DNA from 2 places in the Chryseomicrobium aureum genome. Region 2 is predicted to be linked to the other one. Evidence: riboswitches for the same ligand, from Rfam matches in the RefSeq annotation. Region 2 holds a riboswitch; the other holds the start of a gene.
The links. Region 2 has a riboswitch for preQ1 ahead of queF (preQ(1) synthase). Riboswitches for the same ligand answer to the same signal wherever they lie in the genome.

Region 1 (4,219 bases), 700 kb from region 2:
CCCATGTATTCCATAAACCTTACGACAATACTACGAAATCTCCAAATTTTTATTATCAAAAGAATCCCTATTGAAAAAGCAGCAAGCCATCTGAATGAGGCTTGCTGTTTAAACGTTGAGTTCCGTTGCGGGGCTGCTTTCCGAGGGCGCGTCGTGAGCCTCCTCAGCGCAAGTTCACGCCTCCGGGGTCTCACGTTCCGCTTTTAATCCCTCCGGAGTCAGCCCCTCCTCTGCACTCAACTTCAGTTTCATAAAAAGATTTTGTGTCGAGTATTTAGTGCAGTAGCTTTAGACAGTAATAAGGTGCCTGTCACCTATTTTGCTGCGGGAGTGCTGTAAATAGTTGTTGTTACTTTTTTCAATCGACAAGAGAAGGCAGTGAGTTCCTGGGGAGACGTTCTATTAATCTAAATGAAATCGAGTTACGCCTCCTAGAAATCCCGCAAGAAGCCATCGCGGCCTATGAAGCCAAGAGCGCATCACAGTCCACGCTGTCTTCTCGCACAATTTCTGACCAGTCGGCTCCACATCTAAAACTAATACGTAGTCACTTTAATCAGCTTCTGAAAACTATAAATCCAACGCTGCCACCATGTAAAGCTATCCTGGTACTCTTCCACATCCACGGTAAATGCAGCATCTTCATTCGTCCACAGACGCTCAAAATAACTAGAGAATTCTTCTGCCAACTCACTATCACTGTCAGCAACCACTCGTAAGTTCGCCTCCAAATTATAATTATCCAAAGTCCGCTCCGTATAATTGGCTGCACCACTTGAAATCACCGAACGGTCTGTTTGAATATGAATGGCTTTTGTATGATATTGACCGACCACCGTATTGTACCAGCGTACTTCTATCTTACCCTCGGTATCTTCTACCATTTCCTGAACAACAGGTCGATTAGGGAGACCGGATTTTTGACGCCCAAAAGAATTTTCATTCGGATCTAAAATCATGCGCACTTCAACCCCACGATTGGCTGCATCGATTAGTGCATTGACGATATCTCTTTTTGCGATGAAAAACATCATCAAATCAATAGAATCACCTTCTTCTGTAGCGGCGATATCTGTTAGGAGCGCATCTAAAATCGTCTTCTCTGTCAATAATTGACCTTCGTACTCAGCTTCCTCCTCAACTTCTTGGACGCGGGGAAGCTTCGGACCACCGGACATCAAAGAAACCGCTTCTTCTGCTTCAAGCATGTCGTTGAGAAGAGGAGAACTGGTGAACTTTAGTGCAATATTGCCGTGCAGTCCACTCGCATCGTGCGGGTTTGCTGAAGAAACTAAGCCCTCTTTTTCAGTAATGACTAATTTCCTGTGATTAGCTTTGACATTTAATAATGTTAAGTACGAAGCAACCGTCATTTTTGGTGCTTCACTCGCCATGGCATTTGGAATCCAACCTTCTCCTCCAAAATCAAACCACTGGAAAAACGTTCGATAAATTCCTGAATAAATCGGTGTTGAATCTCGTAAAGGGTCTAAATCGGTATAGACGATTTCAACTCCAGCATCGCGCATTTTTTTGAACCACTTGTTTTCATATGAACCGTATCCTTGATTTAAAGGATCCGTTATAAAAATCACTGGCATCTCTGGATTTTCTAATTTCTTCGTTGCAAGAGTTTCGGATAATTCATCTGCAATAGGGGGAAACCCCTCGTCTTCTTCATAAAAACCATCGACTAAAAAGAAATCTACGACAACGAATTCTTCAGCTTCTTCAATCATTTGATAAATGCTCGAGAAAATTTCATTTTCTGTTTGTCGCTCTTCACTATTTTCATTCACTGCGTATGTTAAATCCGTGAGCATATCTATTGAAGAAATAGGCTGTAAGTCACCTGCATACGAAATACCTTCAGGCAATGGCTTGAATGTGTGCCATAAAATCATTCCTGCATAGATTACAATCAAAGCTATCACTACAATAAATAGAACTTTTTTTCGTTTCGACCACCTTTTAAATCTCCCCATTTTTTCAGTCCTCTTTCCTAGTCTCTATGTATAGTTCTTTCTTATCAAAGATACCCAAACAAGTATAAAAAAAAACGTGCACACAGTGTGTACACGTTAGTCGAGAAGTCGTGAAAAGTTTAAACGTTTGTTCAGTGCAATGAAAATTGGAATACCAAGTAAAAGTACTGCTAATTCGCCGCCAGCAACAGTTAACCAAGTCAAGAAGAATGGCAGTCCAAGAACTAACACAAGCTGATAAGCAATTATAAACATTGTAAATGTAAAAACGAGTGTATTAATTATCATTTTATGCGAATCTTTTTTTACTAACGGAATTACAGCTAAAACGATTAGTAGAGAAATCACGGAATGTCCTACTCCGAACAAAACATCATAAATCCCATTAGGTGAAAAGATGTTCGTGATAAATACACCAGCTACAATACCAAAGAAATAGCGCTTGTCAAAGATAATCAAATGATTGAACATCTCCGCCAAACGGAATTGAATTGCCCCATAAGCAAGTACAGGGACCGCCAATGATACAGCTACATATAGTGCAGCAATAATTGCATTGACCGCAAGTGTTTTCATTTTCATTTGTCAAAACTCCTTAGTTTTTTTGCGTGGGAGGATCTCGAACCACGAAGTCACAAGAGTTGATTTTACAACAAAGACAGAAAAGCGTCAACTGAAGTTTAAAGGGAGAGATTTAGTGAAAAACTAATTATAAACAAACTACTTGAACATTTATACCCCCTATGGTATATTTTCCGTACAAACAAAAAACTAATTAAGCGGAGGGAAATGATTATGCTATTTCGTTCTTTCTTTGATGATAAGCTCGCACAATACACGTATCTAGTTGGTTGCCAACGCACGGGTGAAGCGATCGTAATTGATCCATCTCGTTCTATTGATGAAATCGTTCAAGTTGCAAAAAAAGAAGGGCTTACACTTACAGCAGCTACTGAAACACATATTCACGCAGACTTTGTTTCTGGGTCGAGACAACTAGCAGTAGACCATGGAGTGAAACTCTATCTTTCGGACGAAGGTGATGAAAACTGGAAGTACGGGTACACAGAAGGTCTTGATGTGGAATTCGTGAGAGATGGAAGCAGGTTCTCCATTGGAAATATCGACTTTGAAGTGATGCACACGCCAGGTCATACCCCAGAGAGCATTTCATTTATCCTTACTGACCGTGGTGGCGGAGCTACGAAACCTATGGGAATTTTTTCAGGTGACTTCGTATTCGTTGGAGACGTTGGTCGACCAGATCTATTAGAAAAAGCAGCTGGCGCAGAAGGCACTGCAGATAGTGGAGCACGCGACATGTTTCGTTCTATACAACGATTTAAAGAGCTACCCGACTATTTAATGGTTTGGCCAGCACATGGAGCAGGTTCTGCTTGTGGAAAATCTCTTGGGGCCGTTCCATCCTCTACAGTTGGGTATGAAAAACAATTCAACTGGGCAATGCAAATTGACGATGAACAAGCTTTCGTAGATGAACTATTAAAAGATCAACCAGAGGCGCCTGTTTATTTTGCAGAAATGAAAAAGGTAAATAAAGTAGGTCCGACAGTATTAAAACATACAGACCGTGTGCCTGATCTTTCGGCAGAAGACGTGAAGCAGGCACTTAAGAATAACAACACACTAGTCATTGACACGCGCCCGGCGACATTAGCTGAAAAAACACTTATTCCAGGCTCAATTACTATTCCGTATAATAAATCGTTTACAAACTGGACAGGATGGCTAGCGAACTATGATGAAGATTTAGTAATCATTGGTGAACCTTATGATAAGGAAGCGATTATTGAATCGATGCATTCTATTCATTTTGACCGTATCATTGGTTATGCTCCGGTAGATGTTGTAGCAGAATGGAATCAACATGATGCCTATGAGACGCTGTCCGTTGAAGAATTTTTAGAGGAAGCGGAAAAAGAGTCAACGTATGTAGTAGATGTTCGCAACGATGTGGAGTGGGGAGATGGACATTTAAATCAAGCCAACCATCATTTCCTCGGGAAAATTCGTGACACGGACATTCCAAAAGACAAGACAGTCCTTGTGTATTGCCAAGGAGGCGCGCGCTCAGCGATTGCATCCAGTGTATTGAAATCACTTGGTTATGAAGATGTGAAACATATGGCGGGTGGCTACGGGGCTTACCTACGTGAACAAAAAAATAAGTAAAAGAGGATGATAAAAATGACAAACACAGTAACAGTTTACTC
Region 2 (4,219 bases):
TATTTATAAGCTGAAGGAGATTTTAACATATGCCTGAATTTAGAATTGTCGATAAGCTACAAAAAATCGATGTGGATATTAAAAGTAGTCAATTGAAGTATCATGCAAAGCGTGTACTTGTCAGTAAAGAGTTTACGTTTGACGCCGCACATCATCTCCATAACTATGAGGGAAAGTGTAAAAATCTACATGGACATACGTATCGTGTGATTTTAGGCTTAAGCGGTTATACGGACGATCGAGGATTGATGATTGATTTTGGAGAAATTAAGGAAATGTGGAAGCAAATCGAAACGTATTTGGACCATCATTATATCAATGAAACGCTACCTCCGATGAATACAACAGCTGAAAATATTGTTGTTTGGATTTATGAAGAATTACATGGTGCTTTGCAACAGGAGCAACGGTATGATGGCGCACGTGTAGAGTTTGTAAAGCTATATGAAACGCCTACGAGCTATGCTGAAGCAAGAAGGGAATGGATGGAAGTTGAGTAAAGTCCCTGTAATTGAAATTTTTGGTCCTACAATGCAAGGCGAGGGCATGGTAATAGGTCAGAAAACGATGTTTGTACGCACAGCTGGATGTGATTATGCCTGTTCTTGGTGCGATTCGTCATTTACATGGGACGGCAGCGGCAAGCATTTAATCGTGCAAATGACGGCCGAGGATATTTGGACAGAGTTGAAACGTGTTGGTGGAAATAGGTTTTCATTTGTCACAATTTCAGGAGGAAATCCAGCACTTCTTTCCAACCTAGGTGCACTGATTGCGATTTTAAAACAAAATAATATAAAAATTGGGGTAGAGACGCAAGGAAGTAAGTGGCAGGATTGGCTATACGACATCGATGAATTAACAATTTCACCAAAGCCACCTAGCTCTGGTATGACCACAAATTTTTCGATGCTGTCTACTATTTTAGAGAAGTTGAAAATTCGAAATGGTAATCAACATATGTCCCTAAAAATCGTTATCTTTAATCAAGAGGATTATGAGTATGCCAAAGATGTACATCAACGATACCCAGACATCCCCCTTTATTTACAAGTCGGAAATGATGATATTACCACTTCAGACACTGGACAATTAGCAAATCATCTATTGGCAAAGTATGAAATGCTCATTGATCAAGTGATGATGGATGAACAATTAAATGATGTTAAAGTACTGCCACAGCTGCATACCCTCATCTGGGGAAATAAAAGAGGGGTGTAAGTCTGGGCTGTAAAATGATAGGCAAATGTGGAGGAAGCTTAAGTTTAGTATGAAATGAATTCACATTATTCTAGAAAAGCATCATGTCGAAATATTGATTTACAGGTACTACTATATATAATACAATGAACACTAATGAAATACCTGAGTTGTTCAGGAGAGGTTCATAGCTGATACCCTCTATAAAAAACTATGGAAACATGACAATTCGCCATGTCCATATCGGATGTGGCTTTTTTTATGTCTCTACTAGTTTATTTAGAGTCGTTATAGTTAGCCCTCCTTGAAATACTACGGTATTAACTTAAGGAGGTTTTTTTATGTCTGGTCGTCACCAAAAAGAAGGATTAGAGGATTTAACATTATTAGGGAATCAAAATGTGAAGTACACATTTGAATATGCACCAGAAGTTTTAGAGTCTGTTGACAATTTACATGTAGACCGTGATTATTTTGTGAAATTTAATTGCCCAGAGTTTACAAGTCTTTGTCCGATTACGCAGCAACCGGATTTTGCAACGATGTATATTTCATATATTCCAGATAAAAAAATTGTGGAAAGTAAGTCGTTGAAATTATATTTATTTAGTTTCCGCAACCACGGTGATTTCCACGAGGATTGTGTAAATATTATTATGAATGATTTAATTAAACTTTTAGATCCTCGCTATATTGAAGTATGGGGCAAGTTTACACCACGTGGAGGTATTTCAATTGATCCATGGTGCAACTACGGTCGTCCAGGTACAAAATATGAAGAAATAGCAAACTATCGTTTAATGAATCATGATTTATATCCTGAAAAAATTGATAATCGCTAATTTTTCAATTTACTAAACTTTGCTTGCAAAAAGAGGAGAAAAAATAATGAAACATGATAAGGCCGTTGTTGTATTTAGTGGCGGGCAAGATAGTACAACGTGTTTGTTTTGGGCTTTAAAAAACTTTAAAGAGGTAGAAGCCGTAACTTTTGATTATGGACAACGCCATGCACTCGAAATTGAATGTGCTAAACAAATTGCCCAGGAGTTGAACGTACGACATCATATTTTAAATATGTCGCTCTTGAATCAGTTGGCACCGAATGCGTTAACGCGAGACGATATCGAAATAAAAGAAGGGGAGGAAGACGAGCTCCCATCTACGTTTGTACCAGGTCGTAATTTAGTTTTTTTATCCTTCGCAGGGATTTTAGCAAGCCAAATTGGCGCGAAGCATATTGTAACAGGTGTGTGTGAAACCGATTTTAGTGGCTATCCAGATTGTCGCGATGCCTTTGTAAAATCATTGAATGTCACATTAAATTTGTCGATGGATACATCATTTGTTATACATACGCCACTCATGTGGATCGATAAAGCAGAGACATGGGCTTTAGCAGATCAGCTAGGTGCGTTTGACTTTGTTCGTCAAAAAACATTGACATGTTATAACGGAATAATTGCGGATGGATGTGGGGAGTGCCCAGCATGTAAGCTTCGTCTGCAAGGAATGGAAGCTTATGTACAATCGTTAAACTAGGAGTATTTTAGCGAGCAGGATACCCTCAGTCATCTTAGGCAAGTCTAAATGGAGGTCGATGTCTCTCTCAATCATTATTGACATTTCAGCAAGAGGCAGCGAGTATTTAGATGAAATCTATTATGAAAATGGAAAGCTGAAGAGTCCGATCACTGGATTTGTAAATCCGCTTAGTGGGTTGTATCCTGTAGATTTTGATTACAATCAACAGTTTGAGTTGTTGGCCTATCAGAAAATTGCGGGGCGATATAATGCGGATTCTTTAGGGTATGTTTTGAATACTTTAGCATGGTCGGGTAATAGATTTGGTTTGCAAAATCAGTATGTTGCTATCTTTGGAAGTTAGGATATAAAAAGGTGTTAGGAGAGCATCAAAATGTAATCAACTAAATAGAAAAACAACCAGTTAGCCTTTAATTAACTGGCTGTTTTTATTACAAGAGTTCTTCAGCAATCAATTTATACGACTGTAAGCGATCCATATAGTCATGAGTGATAGTAATAATCATGAATTCATTGGTGTGGTAGATGGATTGTAACTGTTCAAGCTGCTCCCGTACTTCTTGTGGATTGCCGATGATCATTTTGCGCCGCATCTCTTCAATTTCTTGTTGATCTTCGCTTGTATATGGATAGTTTTCGACTTCTTCTAGTGAAGGGACCCCAACGCTACCTTCCCCTTTTGCCATATTTAACTTCCAGAGAAAACCACTCTTTGCCAAGTGTTCAGCTTTCTCGGTCGTTTCTGCACAAATGGCAGACACGGCTATGATTGATTCTGGTTGTTGGGATAAACCCGGTTGAAAATTTTCTTTGTAGGTTTTAAGGATTTCCGGCCCGTCTTTATCGCTCATAAAATGACCGAATGCATAGGCGCTTCCGTTCTCTGCAGCAAGCTTGGCACTTTTACTACTTGTCCCGAGAAGCCATGGTTTAGGAGAAATTTCCGGAAGCGGTGCTGCAGATACTTTTGAATACATATGGTCTTCCGGAAAATCATCTTTGAGGAAATGCAAAAGTTCTTTAAAGGATTCCGGCATTTTGTAGACATTTTGTAAATAATTATCCGAGAGAGCCGTCGTCACTTCCGCTGATCCGCCCGGAGCCCTTCCGATCCCTAAATCAATTCTGCCAGGAAACAGGGTCGCTAGCATATTATAGACTTCAGCAACCTTGTATGGTTTATAATGCGGAAGCAATACCGCCCCTGCTCCGATACGGATTGTTTTGGTGTGCGCCCCAATATAGCCCAGCATTACTTCCGGCGCAGAACAGGACAGTCCGGTGAAATCGTGATGCTCGGCAATCCAATAACGTGTGTACCCGAACTGTTCACCACTTTTTGCGAGCTCCATGGAAGCCTGCAAAGCCGTAGCTGGTGTTTTGCCAGCGGATACAGGTGATTGATCCAGGATGCTTAACTTCAGTCGATTTTCTCTATCCAATTTCAATCAGCTCCAGGCTGAATAGTGATGAA

Region 1: another riboswitch for preQ1. It lies ahead of ACF3OH_RS03960 (QueT transporter family protein); the one in region 2 lies ahead of queF (preQ(1) synthase).

What each region holds. Positions count from the first base shown of each region.
Region 1 is NZ_CP171117.1:729,413-733,631, forward strand. Features, by position in the region: gene ACF3OH_RS03950 (nitric oxide synthase oxygenase) at 1-74, shown strand, start outside; gene ACF3OH_RS03955 (phospholipase D family protein) at 537-1,985, opposite strand; gene ACF3OH_RS03960 (QueT transporter family protein) at 2,082-2,567, opposite strand; PreQ1 riboswitch class I at 2,575-2,619, opposite strand; gene ACF3OH_RS03965 (rhodanese-like domain-containing protein) at 2,781-4,178, shown strand; gene ACF3OH_RS03970 (glutaredoxin family protein) at 4,194-4,219, shown strand, end outside.
Region 2 is NZ_CP171117.1:26,293-30,511, forward strand. Features, by position in the region: gene queD (6-carboxytetrahydropterin synthase QueD) at 30-500, shown strand; gene queE (7-carboxy-7-deazaguanine synthase QueE) at 493-1,221, shown strand; PreQ1 riboswitch class I at 1,375-1,421, shown strand; gene queF (preQ(1) synthase) at 1,542-2,042, shown strand; gene queC (7-cyano-7-deazaguanine synthase QueC) at 2,089-2,742, shown strand; partial or broken gene ACF3OH_RS00155 (VCBS repeat-containing protein) at 2,816-3,088, shown strand; gene ACF3OH_RS00160 (LLM class flavin-dependent oxidoreductase) at 3,177-4,169, opposite strand; gene ACF3OH_RS00165 (DUF3219 family protein) at 4,180-4,219, opposite strand, start outside.